DNA from 3 places in the Streptomyces sp. NPDC057950 genome. Region 1 is predicted to be linked to each of the others. Evidence: riboswitches for the same ligand, from Rfam matches in the RefSeq annotation. Region 1 holds a riboswitch; each other region holds the start of a gene.
The links. A riboswitch is a leader RNA that binds a small molecule or an ion and turns the genes downstream of it on or off. The one in region 1 is predicted to bind cyclic di-AMP.

Region 1 (5,328 bases):
CGATCGCCATCCCGCTGCTCGGTGCCGCAAGCGCGAACGCGGCCGACGGCACCACGTGGGACCGGGTCGCCGAATGCGAGAGCGGCGGCCAGTGGAGCGCCGACGACGGCAACGGGTACTACGGCGGACTGCAGTTGACCCAGGAGAACTGGCAGCGGTACGGCGGCCGCAGGTACGCGCCGAGCGCCGACGAGGCCAGCCGGTCGCAGCAGATGGCCGTCGCCGAGAAGGTCCTGGCCGACCAGGGGCTCGCCGCCTGGCCGACCTGCGGGCCGCTCTCCGGGCTCAGTGCGAACTCGGGCGAGGTCTCGGTCGACACGGGCGTGGCAGGGGATTCGTCCAGTTCATCTGGTTCATCCGATTCATCCACTTCGTCCGATGGGTCCTCCCTGTCGGACTCGCTGGGGATCGGTGTCTCCCCGTCCGGCTCCTCCCGGTCCGACTCGTCCTCGGACGGGACCGGGAACAGGGCGAAGTCGGACACCTCCTCGGACGAGGAGTCCGGCAGCGCCCGGGAGACGGACAGTGAGGGCACGCGGACGGCGAAGGGTGGCGAATCGGGCAACTCGGGCCAGGGTGGCGACGCTTCGGCGGCACCCGAGGGCGCGACCGCCGGCGCCGGACGTCACCGCGGCGGCACCGTCGCCGAGAACTCCACCGACGGCGCCGTGGACGGCCGTGGTGACGACTCCTCCGGCCGGCACGCCTCGCGCGACTCCGGCGCCTCCCGCGACGTCGTCGACGGCTCGTACGTCGTCCGCACCGGGGACAGCCTCTCGGCGATCGCCGACGCCCTTGGCCTCGAAGGCGGATGGGCCGGGCTCTACGCCGAGAACGAGAAGACGGTCGGTGTCGACCCGGACCTCATCCTCCCCGGTCAGAGCCTTGCAGTTGATGCCGAATCGGGCGAAAAGTAGCGGGAGTTCACGTCATGGTTCGCCGTGTAATGTCCGGTTTGGCGCAAGTGAGAGATGGATCTCAAAGGCCCTGATCGTCTTTGAAATTCGGTCGATCGGCTGCTTACGGTCATCACCGCTCGCCACAGCGGGCCCCGACGGTCGCAACGCCGAATCCTGCCAGCGGCCGTACGGGAACAGTCGACGCGTCAAGCGCCGTAGGCAGGAGCGGGGGACCCAAGGTAAGCGCCGCGCCCGGTAGTTGACCGGGAGCGGCTTGGGGTGAAGACGTGCGCTGACGGCGCACGGCCGGGCACTCACCCGCCCGAACCCGACAGCTCACCTCGCAGGCGTCGGTGAGGGGATCACTCGATGCTGTTTTCCAGCAAGGGCAAGCACCGCCGTCCGTCCAAGGCCACCCGTGTCGCCACGCTCGCCGGTGTCACCGGCGTCGCCATCGCCGCTCCGCTGATGGCGACCGGCAGCGCCTCCGCCGCCACCGCCTCCGAGTGGGACTCGGTCGCCCAGTGCGAGTCCGGTGGCAACTGGGCGATCAACACCGGCAACGGCTACTACGGCGGCCTCCAGTTCTCGGCCTCCACCTGGGCCGCGTACGGCGGCACCGCCTACGCCTCCACCGCCGACAAGGCCTCCAAGTCCCAGCAGATCACCATCGGCGAGAAGGTCCTCGCCGCGCAGGGCAAGGGTGCCTGGCCCACCTGCGGCACGGGCCTGTCCGGCGCCGCCTACACCGGTGGTGCGGCCGCCCCGGCCAAGCCTGCCGCCCCGGCCAAGCCGTCCACCTCCACCGACACCCACTCGTCGGACACCGCCGCCTCCCGTTCCTCCGAGCGTCCGGCGGCGAAGAAGACCGTCTCCACCCCGACCGGCAAGAAGGTCAAGAAGGGTGACGGCGAGTACAAGGTCGTCAAGGGCGACACCCTCAGCTCGATCGCCGAGAAGAAGAAGGTCAAGGGCGGCTGGCAGCACCTGTTCAAGCTGAACAAGGACATCGTCGACGACGCGGACTTCATCTACCCGGGTCAGCAGCTCCACCTCGGCTGAGGCGAACCGTCCTCCCGGACGACGGGCCGTTCGTAGGACGGGTCTCCACACGGAGACCCGAAGAGGGTCCACCCCCGTCCCCACGGGCTCCCCGCTCCGGTGCGTCTTCCCCCGTACGCACCGGAGCGGGGCTTTTTGTTTCAGAGGGGAACAATATGTACCCTCAGTTCTGCTCAAGGGGTGGTCGAGCGGCTGGCCGATCGCCCCGGGCCGGTTAGGCTCATCCCGCGGAGCCGAACGCGGCACCGTGCAGTGCGGGCCCCGCGGGCCCGCGTACCCGCGTCACATCCCAGAAGGAGATGCTCGTGCCGTCCATCGACGTCGTCGTAGCCCGGGAAATCCTGGACTCCCGAGGCAACCCCACGGTCGAGGTCGAGGTCGGCCTCGACGACGGCAGCACGGGTCGTGCCGCCGTCCCGTCCGGCGCCTCCACGGGCGCCTTCGAGGCCATCGAGCTCCGTGACGGTGACCCCAACCGTTACCAGGGCAAGGGTGTCGAGAAGGCCGTCCTCGCCGTCATCGAGCAGATCGGCCCGGAGCTCGTCGGCTACGACGCCACCGAGCAGCGCCTGATCGACCAGGCCATGTTCGACCTGGACGCCACCGACAACAAGGGTTCGCTGGGCGCCAACGCCATCCTCGGCGTCTCGCTGGCCGTCGCGCACGCCGCCTCCGAGGCGTCCGACCTCCCGCTCTTCCGCTACCTGGGCGGCCCGAACGCGCACCTGCTGCCCGTTCCGATGATGAACATCCTGAACGGCGGCTCGCACGCCGACTCGAACGTGGACATCCAGGAGTTCATGATCGCCCCCATCGGCGCGGAGTCCTTCTCCGAGGCGCTGCGCTGGGGCGCCGAGGTCTACCACACCCTCAAGTCCGTCCTGAAGTCCAAGGGCCTGTCCACCGGCCTCGGTGACGAGGGCGGCTTCGCCCCGAACCTGGAGTCGAACCGCGCCGCGCTCGACCTCATCCTCGAGGCCATCAAGCAGGCCGGTTACGTCCCCGGTGAGCAGATCGCGCTCGCCCTCGACGTCGCCGCGTCCGAGTTCTACAAGGACGGCAAGTACGAGTTCGAGGGCAAGTCCCGCTCGGCCGCCGAGATGACCGAGTACTACGAGGAGCTCGTCTCCGCGTACCCGCTGGTCTCCATCGAGGACCCGCTGTACGAGGACGACTGGGCCGGCTGGAAGGTCATCACCGACAAGCTGGGCGACAAGGTCCAGATCGTCGGCGACGACCTCTTCGTCACCAACCCCGAGCGCCTCGCCCGTGGCATCGAGGAGGGCTCCGCGAACGCCCTGCTCGTCAAGGTGAACCAGATCGGCTCGCTGACCGAGACGCTGGACGCCGTCGAGATGGCCCAGCGCAACGGCTTCAAGTGCATGATGTCCCACCGCTCCGGTGAGACCGAGGACGTCACCATCGCCGACCTGGCCGTCGCGGTGAACTGCGGTCAGATCAAGACCGGCGCCCCGGCCCGCTCGGACCGTGTCGCCAAGTACAACCAGCTGCTGCGCATCGAGGAGATCCTCGACGACGCCGCGGTGTACGCGGGCCGCTCGGCCTTCCCGCGCTTCAAGGGCTGACCCCGGCAGGGTTAAGGCTTAGCCAGTCGCACGTACGTCCCCGTACCCGGTCCCGTACCGTGTGCGGGGACGTCCGCACGTGTGAAGGGGAGGCGGGGACATGGCCGTGAAGGACCGGGACCGGTTCTCCACCGCGACCCGGCTGCGGCTGCTCGGCGAGCAGACGGCGGCCCGGGTCTACCGCTCCCAGACCAAGCGTCAGGCCCGGCGCTCGCGGTTGACGGGCCGGGCCGCGCTGCTGGCGCTCGTCGTCTGCTCCCTGATCGTGGCCCTCGCCTACCCCATAAGGCAGTACGTGTCCCAGCGCGCTGAGATCGCCGATCTGCAGCGGCAGCAGGAGCGGGCCCGCGCCCGGGTCGAGCAGCTCCGCGACCTGAAGGCGCGCTGGCAGGACGACGCGTACGCGGAGCAGCGGATCCGGGAACGGCTGCACTATGTGATGCCGGGTGAGACCGGGTACGTCGTGATCGACCCGGACGCGGTGAAGCAGTCGCGGACGGACCGGGGGGCGGACGCCCGCCCCTGGTACGCCAACGTCTGGGACGGCGTCGACAAGTCCGACCGCTCCGACCGGTGAGCGACACGGACCGGTGAAACGACAGAGAAAGTGACTTGAGCACAGGCATGGAAACGCCCCCGCCGCCCACCCCGCGGACCGAGCCGACCGACGCGGACGTCGCGGCCTTCAAGCAGCAGCTCGGCCGTCCGCCGCGCGGGCTGCGCGCGATCGCGCACCGCTGCCCCTGCGGCGAGCCGGACGTGGTGGAGACGGCGCCCCGGCTTCCCGACGGGACGCCGTTCCCGACGACGTACTACCTGACGTGTCCGCGCGCGGCCTCCGCGATCGGCACGCTGGAGGCCAACGGCGTCATGAAGGAGATGACGGACCGTCTGGCCACCGACCCCGAGCTGGCCGCCGCGTACCGGGCCGCCCACGAGGACTACATCGCGCGCCGCGACGCCATCGAGGTGCTCGCCGGGTTCCCGAGCGCGGGGGGCATGCCGGACCGGGTGAAGTGCCTGCACGTCCTGGTGGCGCACTCCCTGGCGGCGGGCCCCGGGGTGAACCCGCTGGGGGACGAGGCGATCGCGATGCTGCCCGAGTGGTGGCGCAAGGGGCCGTGTGTGGACCTTTCCGTGGCCGAGGGCACCTCCACGGAGGGATGAGGTCCGATCGGCCTCGAGGGCCTTGTCCTCGAGGCCGGACGGGCTGCCGGTGCGGTCCTGGGCTGCGGATTCTCAGCCCGTGCGGCGATCGAGGACGAGCCCTTCGGACGAAGCGGGGGTCCAGGGGGCGGCAGCCTCTTGACCGGGTCCGGGGCGGAGCCCCAGGGACAGGACCGGGGGTCCCCCTGCTCGAGCGAAGCCGAGAGCCCGGGGGAGGGTAGGGGCGGCGGGGGCGAAATAGGCTGGGGCGGCTGCACGCCGGAATCGGAAACCACCACAGGAGACCACAGCTCATGACCAGGGTCGCCGCCATCGACTGCGGTACGAACTCCATCCGTCTCCTCGTCGCCGACGCGAACCCGGCGACAGGCGAACTCGTCGACCTGGACCGGCGTATGACGATCGTCCGGCTCGGCCAGGGAGTCGACCGCACCGGCCGCCTCGCCCCCGAAGCCCTGGACCGGACCTTCGCGGCCTGCCGCGAGTACGCGGCGGTCGTCAAGGAGCACGGCGCGGAGCGCCTCCGCTTCGTCGCGACCTCCGCCTCCCGCGACGCCGAGAACAGGGACGAGTTCGTACGCGGTGTCCTCGACATCCTGGGCGTCGAGCCCGAG
Region 2 (5,328 bases), on a different contig from region 1:
GACTCCGCCGGATCGGCGGGCGCCTCGACCGCGTACATCCAGGCGATCTTGTGCCGCAGCTGGGCCAGCGTGGACGTCAGCGCGGGACTCCCGGATGCCTGTGCGAGCGTCTCGTGAAACCAGCCGCCCAGGGAGCGCAGATCCTCGCTGTTCCCCCTCCTGGAGCGCTCCTGACCCAGCCTGACCAGGCCTCGCAGCACCTTGAGATGGGCTTCGGTGCGCCGCTGGGCGGCCCGGAACGCCCCCAGCGGCTCCAGGAGCATGCGCATCTCCAGCAGGTCCGCGGCCTCCTGCTCGGTGGGCTCCGCCACGCACGCCCCCGCGTGCCGCCGGGTGACGACGAATCCCTCGGCCTCCAGGGTGCGCAGGGCCTCGCGCACCGGGACCCGCGAGACACCGTAGCGGCGCGCGAGCAGTTCCTCGGTGAGCCGGCCGCCGCGCTCGTAGACACCCGCGACGATGTCGTCGCGGATCGCCGTGCATACCGAGTGCGCGGGAATGCGCATGACCGGACCTCCGCCTTAATCCCCGCGAAACGCGGTCGATCGACGCTCGTTCGGCGACTCTATTGCAGCGAGCCGGAATTTCCGATGGCGGGCCTGAATCCATGGATATTTTTTGGACAGACAGCCGTTCGAAACGACGAAGCCCCGACTCGGGTGAGCCGGGGCTTCGGAAGTGCGGACGCCGGGCGTCAGACGTTCACGCCGTGCGAGCGGAGGTAGGCGACCGGGTCGATGTCGGAGCCGTACTCCGCCGTGGTGCGGGCCTCGAAGTGGAGGTGGGGCCCGGTGGTGTTCCCGGTGGCCCCGGAGAGGCCCAGCCGGCCGCCCGGCGTGACGGTCTGGCCGACGGAGACACCGATGGACGACAGGTGGCCGTACATCGTGTACGTACCGTCGATCATCCGCAGGACGACCTGGTTGCCGTAGGCGCCGCCCCAGCCGGCCGTGACGACCGTGCCCGAGCCGACCGCGTGGACGGAGGTCCCGGACGCGGCGTGGAAGTCGACGCCGGTGTGGCTGCCGGAGGACCAGAGGCTGCCGCCGGCCTTGTAGCCGGTGGAGACGTACGAGCCGGGGATCGGCAGGACGAAGGTGTTGAGACGCTTGCGCTCGGCGGCTCGGGCCGCGCGCTCCTCGGCCTCGCGCTCCTTCTTGGCCTCCTCGACGGCCTGCTTGCGCGCGGCCTGTTCGGCCTCGAGACGGGCGGCGGCCTCGTCGGCGGCATGCTGCTGCGCGGCGGCCTGCGCGTCGATCCGGGCGGCGACCGTGTCGCCGATGGTGATCGCCTGGGTCAGTCCGGTCTGCTCGACGGAGCTGTCCGCGGCGAAGGCCGGGGCGGCCAGGGTTCCGATGACACCGGTGGTGGTGAGCGCCGCGACGCCGACGGCGTTCGACGTGGTGCGCTTCACGCGGCTCGGACGACGGTGTTTCCCGGTGCCACAGGTGAACGCCATGAAGGGGCTTGGTCCTTTCCTTCCCTCTCGCCTACCGGGTTAGCTGACGGGTTCGGAGCAGGAAGGTCTCCTACGGACGCCCTCGCGGGGAGGGGGTCCGATTCACCCCAGGGACTGCGTACGGGTCCCCGGCTCCCCTGGCTCGCGCCGTACGGGGACTCGGCGATGACTGTCCGGTGCCGCGGACGCGGCGCACTGCCTGACGAACAGCCGGACCGACGCTAAGGGGGCCCTCTTTCAATCGACAAACGGATCGCGGCTTTTGTAGCGCATGCCACAGGGCAGAAAGGCAACCTCCCCATCAATACGGACAAATTGAGGATGTTGTCCGGGCATAAGGGGACCCGGGCGACTCTTCGGTCACCCGGGCCCCTCCGTGCTCGCGATTTCCGCCGCGCTGTCCGCCGCGTCGTCCGCTCCGCTTCTACTCCGCGGCCACGACGGTCACTTCACCGATACCGAGCGCCTTGACGGGCTCCTCGATCTGCGCGGCGTCGCCCACCAGGACGGTGACCAGACGGTCCACCGGGAAGGCGCTCACCGCCGCCGCGGTGGCCTCCACGGTGCCGGTCGCGGCGAGCTGCTGGTACAGCGTCGCCTGGTAGTCGTCCGGCAGGTACTGCTCGACCTGGTCGGCGAGCGTGCCCGCGACGGCCGCAGCGGTCTCGAACTTGAGGGGTGCCACGCCCACCAGGTTCTGCACGGCGACGTCCCGTTCGGCGTCCGTCAGACCGTCCGCGGCGAGGGTGCGCAGCACCTTCCAGAGGTCGTCCAGCGCCGGCCCGGTGTTCGGGGTGTCCACGGAACCACTGATGGCGAGCATCGCGATGCCCGTGCCGTCCGGGGCGGAACGCATCACCTGGCCGAAGGCCCGCACCCCGTAGGTGTAGCCCTTCTCCTCGCGCAGTACGCGGTCCAGGCGCGAGGTGAGGGTGCCGCCGAGGCAGTACGTGCCGAGCACCTGGGCGGGCCAGACACGGTCGTGCCGGTCCGAGCCGACGCGGCCGATCAGCAACTGCGTCTGCACCGCGCCGGGGCGGTCCACGATGATCACGCGGCCGGTGTCGTCGGCGGTGACCGGCGGCACGGGGCGCGGCTCGGCCAAGGAGCCCGTCCAGGCGCCGAGCGTCTCGGCGAGCAGCCCGTCGAGGTCCACGCCGGTGAGGTCGCCGACGATCACGGCGGTGGACGTGGCCGGGCGGACGTACCGGTCGTAGAAGGCGCGGACACCCGCAGCGTCGATCTTCTGGACGGTCTCCTCGGTGCCCTGCCGGGGACGGGACATCCGCGAGGTCGCCGGGAACAGCTCCCTGGAGAGCTCCTTGGCGGCGCGGCGGGCCGGGTTGGCGCTCTCGTGCGGGATCTCGTCGAGCCGGTTGCGCACCAGCCGCTCGATCTCGCTCTCGGTGAACGCCGGTGCCCTCAGGGCGTCGGCGAGCAGACCGAGAGCCTTGGGCAGGCGTGAGACGGGCACTTCGAGCGAGAGGCGTACGCCGGGGTGGTCGGCGTGCGCGTCGAGGGTGGCGCCGCAGCGCTCCAGCTCGGCGGCGAACTCCTCGGCGGAGAGCTTGTCGGTGCCCTCGGAGAACGCGCGCGCCATGATCGTGGCGATGCCGTCGAGACCGGCCGGCTCGGCGTCCAGCGGCGCTGCGAGCAGCACCTCGACGGCGACGACCTGCTGACCCGGGCGGTCGCAGTGCAGCAGGGTCAGGCCGTTGTCCAGCGTGCCGCGCTCGGGAGCGGGGAAGGCCCAGGGCTTGGGCCGGCCGGCCTGCGGCTGCGGGTGGAAGTCCATGGTGGCGAGCTCGGTCACTTCGCCGCCTCCTCGTCGGTGTCGTCGGCGGCGTCGGTGGCGTCGTCCGTGCCGGTGGCTTCGTCGGCGATCGGCTCGTAGACGAGCACCGCGCGGTTGTCGGGGCGCAGGCGGGCCTTGGCGACCTCCTGGACCTCCTCGGCGGTGATGTCGAGGATGCGCTGCACGGCCGTCAGGGCGAGCAGCGGGTCGCCGAACAGGACCGCGTACCGGCACAGTTCGTCGGCGCGGCCCGCGACCGTGCCGAGCCGGTCCAGCCACTCGCGCTCCAACTGGGCCTGGGCGCGCTCCATCTCCTCGGCCGTGGGGCCCTCCTCGGCGAACCGGGCGAGCTCCTCGTCGACCGCGGTCTCGATGACCGGGACCTCGACGTCGCCGGACGTCTTCACGTCCAGCCAGCCCAGGGAGGGCGCCCCGGCGAGCCGCAGCAGGCCGAAGCCGGCCGCGACGGCGGTGCGGTCGCGGCGTACGAGCCGGTTGTACAGGCGGGAGGACTCGCCGCCGCCGAGGACGGTCAGGGCGAGGTCGGCCGCGTCGGACGCGCGCGTGCCGTCCTCGGGGAGCCGGTAGGCGGCCATCAGGGCGCGCGCCGGGACCTCTTCCTCGACCACCTCGCGCAGCTGTCCGCCGATGGTCTCGGGCAGCGAACCGTCGCGCGGGGCGGGCTTTCCGTCGTGCCCGGGGATGGAACCGAAGTACTTCTCGATCCAGGCGAGCGTCTGCTCGGCGTCGATGTCGCCGACGACCGAGAGCACCGCGTTGTTGGGCGCGTAGTAGGTGCGGAAGAAGGCGCGGGCGTCCTCGAGGGTCGCCGCGTCCAGGTCCGCCATGGACCCGATGGGCGTGTGGTGGTAGGGGTGGCCCTCGGGGTAGGCGAGCGCGGTCAGCTTTTCGAAGGCGGTGCCATAGGGCACGTTGTCGTAGCGCTGCCTGCGCTCGTTCTTGACGACGTCCCGCTGGTTCTCCATGGACTCGTCGTCGAGGGCGGCGAGCAGCGAGCCCATCCGGTCCGCCTCCAGCCAGAGGGCGAGCTCCAGCTGGTGGGCCGGCATCGTCTCGAAGTAGTTGGTGCGCTCGAAGCTGGTGGTGCCGTTGAGCGAACCGCCCGCGCCCTGCACCAGTTCGAAGTGGCCGTTGCCCTTCACCTGGCCCGATCCCTGGAACATCAGGTGCTCGAAGAGGTGGGCGAGTCCGGTACGGCCCTTGACCTCGTGGCGCGAACCGACGTCGTACCAGAGGCACACCGCCGCGACCGGGGTCAGATGGTCCTCGGAGAGCACCACGCGCAGGCCGTTGGCCAGGCGGTGCTCGGTCGCTGTCAGGCCGCCGGAGCCTGTCTCAGCTGTGGCCGTGTGACCCATGGGCATGTACGTCCCTTCGATCGCGGAAACTGCAGAATTCCTGCCGGTCCTGCCACTGTATGCAAGCGTGCCGACAGGTGGCGAAGTTCCCGCGCCCCGTACGCCGAGAGCGAGATTCACCTGCGGCGGTAGGGCGGGCTCCCGCCCGCCCCGAGCGAGCGGAAAGGGGCTCCGCGGAGCCCCTACGGACGGGTCGCGGTCGGCGTTGTCAGCGGGGCGGTCCACAATGGTGCGCGTCAGATCCCGTTCATGCCCCGGCAGAGACTGTGAAGGAGCCGCAGCAGCGATGGCCCGCCGCAGCACGAAGACCCCGCCGCCCGACGACTCGTACGAGGAGAAGATCCTCGACATCGACGTCGTGGACGAGATGCAGGGCTCCTTCCTCGAATACGCGTACTCGGTCATCTACTCGCGAGCCCTGCCGGACGCCCGTGACGGCCTCAAGCCCGTGCACCGACGCATCGTCTACCAGATGAACGAGATGGGGTTGCGCCCCGACCGCGGCTACGTGAAGTGCGCGCGCGTCGTCGGCGAGGTCATGGGTAAGCTCCACCCGCACGGCGACGCGTCGATCTACGACGCCCTGGTGCGGCTGGCCCAGCCCTTCTCCATGCGCCTGCCGCTCGTCGACGGGCACGGCAACTTCGGCTCGCTCGGCAACGACGACCCGCCGGCCGCCATGCGTTACACCGAGT
Region 3 (5,328 bases), on a different contig from region 1:
AGGGCTGACCCCACGCGCTGCGCATGGACGAGCGGGTGAGGTAGAGCCGCTCCCGCGCGCGCGTGATGCCGACGTACGCGAGACGCCGCTCCTCCTCCAGCTCCTTGACCTGCCCCAGCGCACGCATGTGCGGGAAGACGCCGTCCTCCATGCCGGTGAGGAACACGACGGGGAACTCAAGGCCCTTGGCGGTGTGCAGGGTCATCAGGGTGATGACGCCGTTGCCGTCGTCCTCGTCGGGGATCTGGTCGGAGTCGGCGACGAGCGCGACCCGCTCCAGGAACTCGGAGAGTCCACCGGCCGCCCCGGCCCCCCCGGCCGCTCCAGCCCCGTCGGTCGCTGCGGGCCCGTCGGTGGCTGCGGCCCCGTCGGTCGCGGCGCCCCCGTCGGTCGCTGCGGCCCCGGCAGCCGCTCCGGCACCGTCCTCGTCCCCGCCGGACTCCTGCTCGAACTCCAGTGCCACGGCCGCGAGTTCCTGGAGGTTCTCGATCCGGGTCTCGTCCTGCGGGTCGGTCGACGCCTGAAGCTCGGCGAGATAGCCGGTGCGCTCGAGGACCGCCTCCAGGACCGTCGCCGGGCCCGCGCCGGACTCGACGATCGTACGGAGGTCCTCCATCAGCGTGTTGAACCGCTTCACGGCGTTCGTCGAGCGCGCCGCCATGCCGTACGCCTCGTCCACGCGGCGCAGGGCCTGCGCGAAGCTGATCCGCTCCCGCTGCGAGAGGGCGTCGATCATCGCCTCGGCGCGGTCACCGATCCCGCGCTTGGGGACGTTCAGGATCCGGCGCAGCGGGACGGAGTCCTCGGGGTTGGACAGGACCCGCAGGTAGGCCAGGACGTCCCGGACCTCCTTGCGCTCGTAGAAGCGGACACCGCCGACGACCTTGTAGGGCAGTCCGACGCGGATGAAGATCTCCTCGAAGACACGGGACTGGGCGTTCGTCCGGTAGAAGACCGCGACGTCGCCCGCCTTCGCCTCGCCCGCGTCGGTGAGACGGTCTATCTCGTCGGCGACGAACTGTGCCTCGTCGTGCTCGGTGTCGGCGACGTAGCCCGTGATGTTCGAGCCCGCGCCCGCGTTCGTCCACAGGTTCTTGGGGCGGCGCGACTCGTTGCGCTCGATGACCGCGTTGGCCGCGGTGAGGATCGTCTGGGTGGAGCGGTAGTTCTGCTCCAGCAGGATGGTCGTCGCGTCCGGGTAGTCCTCCTCGAACTGGAGGATGTTGCGGATGGTCGCGCCGCGGAAGGCGTAGATCGACTGGTCGGCGTCGCCCACGACGCACAGCTCGGCCGGCCCGAGGTCTCCCTCGGCCGGCGGCACGTCCTCGGGGCGGTCGCCGCTCGCCGGTCCCACGAGCTCCCTGACCAGGGCGTACTGCGCGTGGTTCGTGTCCTGGTACTCGTCGACCAGGACGTGGCGGAAGCGGCGGCGGTAGTGCTCGGCGACATCCGGGAAGGCACGGAGCAGGTTGACCGTCGTCATGATCAGGTCATCGAAGTCGAGGGCGTTGGCCTCGCGCAGCCGCGACTGGTACATCGCGTAGGCCTGGGCGAGGGTCTTCTCGAAACCGTCGGCCGCCTGGCCCGCGAAGTCCTCCTCGTCGATCAGCTCGTTCTTCAGGTTGGAGATCTTCGCGCTGAACGACTTCGGCGGGAAACGCTTCGGGTCGAGGTCCAGGTCGCGGCAGACCAGGGCCATCAGGCGCTTGCTGTCGGCGGCGTCGTAGATCGAGAAGGAGGATGTGAAGCCGAGCCGCTTCGACTCGCGGCGCAGGATGCGCACGCACGCGCTGTGGAAGGTCATCACCCACATGGCGTTGGCGCGCGGGCCCACGAGCTGCTCGACGCGCTCCTTCATCTCGCCCGCGGCCTTGTTCGTGAAGGTGATCGCGAGGATCTGGCCGGGGTGGACATGGCGCTCGCCCAGCAGGTGCGCGATCCGGTGTGTGAGCACCCGGGTCTTGCCGGAGCCGGCGCCGGCCACGATGAGCAGCGGGGAGCCGGAGTGCACCACGGCCGCACGCTGGTTCTCGTTCAGCCCGTCCAGCAGGGCCGCCGGGTCCACGGCGGGCCGGTGGGCGCCGTCGCGGTAGTACGCGTCGCGGTCCGGGGGCACGTCGAAGCGGCCGCCGAACAGGTCGTCCGGAAGCGGCTCCGCCGCCTCGTCCTCGGGCGGCGGCGGGGGCTCTTCCCCATGGGCCCCGGAAGGCTTGAGGTCCGCCAGGAAGCTGTCATCAAAGAGGCTGCTCATCGCTCTCCGAGTCTAGGCGGCCGCACTGACAGCCCGCCGCCACCCCGGAAACTGGGCCGGATTTCCTACGGGGTCCGGGCCGAAGGGGCAGGGGAACCGGGGCGCCCCTCCCGAACCGCGCGCCGTCCCGCACCGACGCGCCCTCACCTTGCGACGTCACGCCGCTACCGTCGGACACTTCGGATGCCCCGGCGGCTCAGGTCACGAAAATGTATCGGGCATATCGCACATCAAACTTCACAGGACACTTACGCGTTGGCTAGCGTGCCGGGCAGACCGCTCGACAGCGACCGGCGAACGTCGCCGGGCCGGGCGGTCTCCGCCGAGTCCGGCGCGCCCAGCGGCGACCGGAGCCGGGGACCCGACCGACTTTGGGGTGAATCGGTCCCACCGCCCCTGGGCAGGGACCGTAGGGCAAACCTTCCGGAAGTACCCGCCCGAACCCGACAGCTAACCCGGTAGGCGGATGACGGAAGGAGTCGCCCCTCTTGGCGTCGCACCGCAAGTGGAGTCCGCCGGGCACACGCCGGACGGGCATACGGACCCCGGCCCTCGCCACGGCCGCCCTGACCTCCGTGGCCCTGCTCTCGCAGACGGCCGGCGCCGCACCCTCGACCGAGCCCCGGCCGAGCCTCGAAGAGGTCGGGAAGAAGGTCGACGACCTCTACCACCAGGCCGAGACGGCCACCGAGAAGTACAACGCGACCAGGGAGAAGACCGCCAAGCAGCGCAAGCGCGTCGACTCCCTCCTCGACGACGTGGCCCGGCGCACCGAGAAACTCAACACCGCGCGCGAGGAGCTGGGTTCGTTCGCCGCCGCCCAGTACCGCACCGGAGCGTCCGCGCCCGGCGGCGCGAGCCTGCTGCTGGCCGACAACCCGCAGGACTACTTCGACCAGACCCAGTTGATGGACCGTCTGACCACCCGCCAGAAGGCGGCCGTCGACGACTACGTCACCGAGCAGGCCGCCACCTCGAGGAAACGCGGGGAAGCCTCCCGGAGCCTGCGGACGCTCACCACGTCGCAGGACGCGCTCAGGACCTCCAAGGCCGACGTCCAGGGCAAGCTCGCCGCGGCCCGCGAACTGCTCTCGAAGCTGACCGCCGACGAGAAGGCGCGGCTCGCCGCGATCGCGCAGAAGAAGCGGGAAGCGGCCGACCGCGAGGCGGCCGAGCTGGCGGCCCAGCGGGCCGCGGCGGAGAAGAAGGCCCGGGAGACGGAGCCGCGGCGGGGCACACCGTCCGGGACCACGGGGACTTCCGGAACCCCGGCCACCGGCTCCTCGTACGCCACCAAGGCCGGCAAGGCCATCGCCTTCGCCCGCGCCCAGATCGGCAAGCCGTACGTGTGGGGCGCGACCGGGCCCGGCTCGTACGACTGCTCCGGTCTCACCCAGGCCGTCTGGAAGGCCGCCGGCGTCACCCTCCCGCGTACCACCTACGACCAGGTGGACGCGGGCACCACGGTCCCCCTCTCCGCCATCGAGCCCGGAGACCTGGTCTTCTTCTACGACGACATCAGCCACGTGGGCCTCTACATCGGCAACGGGATGATGATCCACGCCCCCAAGCCGGGTGCGTACGTCCGTGAGGAGTCGATCTTCTACGCCGGCGAGTCGATCATCCACAGCGTGGTGCGCCCGGCCTGAGCGCCCGGCGCGGGCACGCCCTCGTGAGACCTCCCGGGCTCCACGCGCGCGTGCCCGCGCCCCGCGTCCCCCGCGGCGCCGTGTCCCCGGTCCCCGTGTTCCCCGCGTCCCCCGCGGCGCCGTGTCCCCGGTCCCCGCGCTCCCCGCGCTCCCCGCGTTGCGCTGCCCCCGTGTCAGCGCGCCCCGCGGGCAACCCGCCCGAAGGTCCCTAGCATCGGGGCCATGCCAGCCACCTCGCCGCCCCGCAGCCCGTGGGTCCGACTCCGTACCTGGTGGGCGGAGTGCCCGCCCGCCGCCGCGGCCGCCGTTCTGGCCACCGGCATCCTCTCCGTCGGGCTGCACGAGGCCGGTGACGAGGTCCTGTCCCGGATCGCGCTGGTCCTTGCGGCCGTCATCTGGCTCGGGTTCGCCGTGGACTTCACGGTCCGTCTGCTGCGCGATCGGGAGCGGTGGCTGGAGGAGGCCGGCACGCCGAGCGCGCTCACCGGGGTCGCCGCGACCGCCGTACTCGGCACCCGGCTGACCGACCTGGGGTGGCTCGGGGCCGCCGAGGTGCTGCTCGCGCTCGCCGCGGTGCTGTGGCCGGGGCTGCTCTACCTGTTCGTACGAGGGCTGCGGCTCCGTATGCCCGGAAGCGTGTTCCTCGGGTGCGTGGCCACCCAGGCCCTCGCGGTGCTCGCCGCGTCGCTAGCCGAGGCCGCGCGCGCGGACTGGCTGGCGTACGCGGCACTGGTGCTGTTCTGGCTGGGGTTCCTGGTGCTGTACGTGGTGGCGCTGACGTGCTTCGACCTCCGGGAGACGGCCACGGGGGGCGGCGACCAGTGGATCGCGGGCGGCGCGCTCGCGATCTCGGCGCTGGCCGCGTCGAAGCTGGTCCTCGCCTACCAGGCGGACGGCTACCTGTGGAACTACGACGACAACGGCGTGATGCTCTGGGTGTCCCAGGCTCTGATCATGGTGACGCTCGCCTGGTACGCCGTGCTGGCCGTCGCGGAGCTGCTGTGGCGGCGTCCGCGGTACGACGTGCGGCGCTGGGCGACCGTGTTCCCGATGGCCATGACGGCGGCGGCGGCCCTGTCGGTCGCGGACGCCGTCGGCTTCGCCTGGCTCAGGGGGCTCGGGCAGGTGCTCCTGTGGACCTCGGTGGCCGCCTGGCTGCTGGTGGCGGCCGGAACCGTCAGGTCCACAGCACCGCGATGAAGATGTTCGCGGTCGTCAGCAGCCCGACCAGCCCGAACAGGCCCTTGTCGACCTTCTCGTCGTCCCGCTTCACATAGACCAGGCCGAGGATCACGATCAGCAGGGCCAGCTTCACGCCGATCTTGACGGTGTTGACCGGGTGGTCGTCGGCCTGGTTGAGACCGACCAGGACGACACCCGTGACCAGCATGGTCAGCGCGCCGTGCAGCATGGCCGGGACGAACCGGG

Region 2: another riboswitch for cyclic di-AMP. It lies ahead of ACFVTC_RS39155 (M23 family metallopeptidase); the one in region 1 lies ahead of ACFVTC_RS22890 (transglycosylase family protein).
Region 3: another riboswitch for cyclic di-AMP. It lies ahead of ACFVTC_RS27720 (NlpC/P60 family protein); the one in region 1 lies ahead of ACFVTC_RS22890 (transglycosylase family protein).

Annotation. Positions count from the first base shown of each region.
Region 1 is NZ_JBHVPP010000013.1:265,207-270,534, forward strand. It holds gene ACFVTC_RS22885 (transglycosylase family protein) at 1-917, shown strand, start outside; cyclic di-AMP (ydaO/yuaA leader) riboswitch at 1,101-1,264, shown strand; gene ACFVTC_RS22890 (transglycosylase family protein) at 1,269-1,961, shown strand; gene eno (phosphopyruvate hydratase) at 2,261-3,547, shown strand; gene ACFVTC_RS22900 (septum formation initiator family protein) at 3,648-4,124, shown strand; gene ACFVTC_RS22905 (DUF501 domain-containing protein) at 4,172-4,714, shown strand; gene ACFVTC_RS22910 (exopolyphosphatase) at 5,008-5,328, shown strand, end outside.
Region 2 is NZ_JBHVPP010000034.1:20,415-25,742, reverse strand. It holds gene ACFVTC_RS39160 (GntR family transcriptional regulator) at 1-506, opposite strand, end outside; gene ACFVTC_RS39155 (M23 family metallopeptidase) at 695-1,459, opposite strand; cyclic di-AMP (ydaO/yuaA leader) riboswitch at 1,473-1,634, opposite strand; gene ACFVTC_RS39150 (M16 family metallopeptidase) at 1,884-3,272, opposite strand; gene ACFVTC_RS39145 (M16 family metallopeptidase) at 3,269-4,633, opposite strand; gene ACFVTC_RS39140 (DNA topoisomerase (ATP-hydrolyzing) subunit A) at 4,920-5,328, shown strand, end outside.
Region 3 is NZ_JBHVPP010000018.1:80,013-85,340, reverse strand. It holds gene ACFVTC_RS27725 (ATP-dependent DNA helicase) at 1-2,251, opposite strand, end outside; cyclic di-AMP (ydaO/yuaA leader) riboswitch at 2,562-2,732, shown strand; gene ACFVTC_RS27720 (NlpC/P60 family protein) at 2,740-3,900, shown strand; gene ACFVTC_RS27715 (tellurite resistance/C4-dicarboxylate transporter family protein) at 4,123-5,100, shown strand; gene ACFVTC_RS27710 (hypothetical protein) at 5,078-5,328, opposite strand, start outside.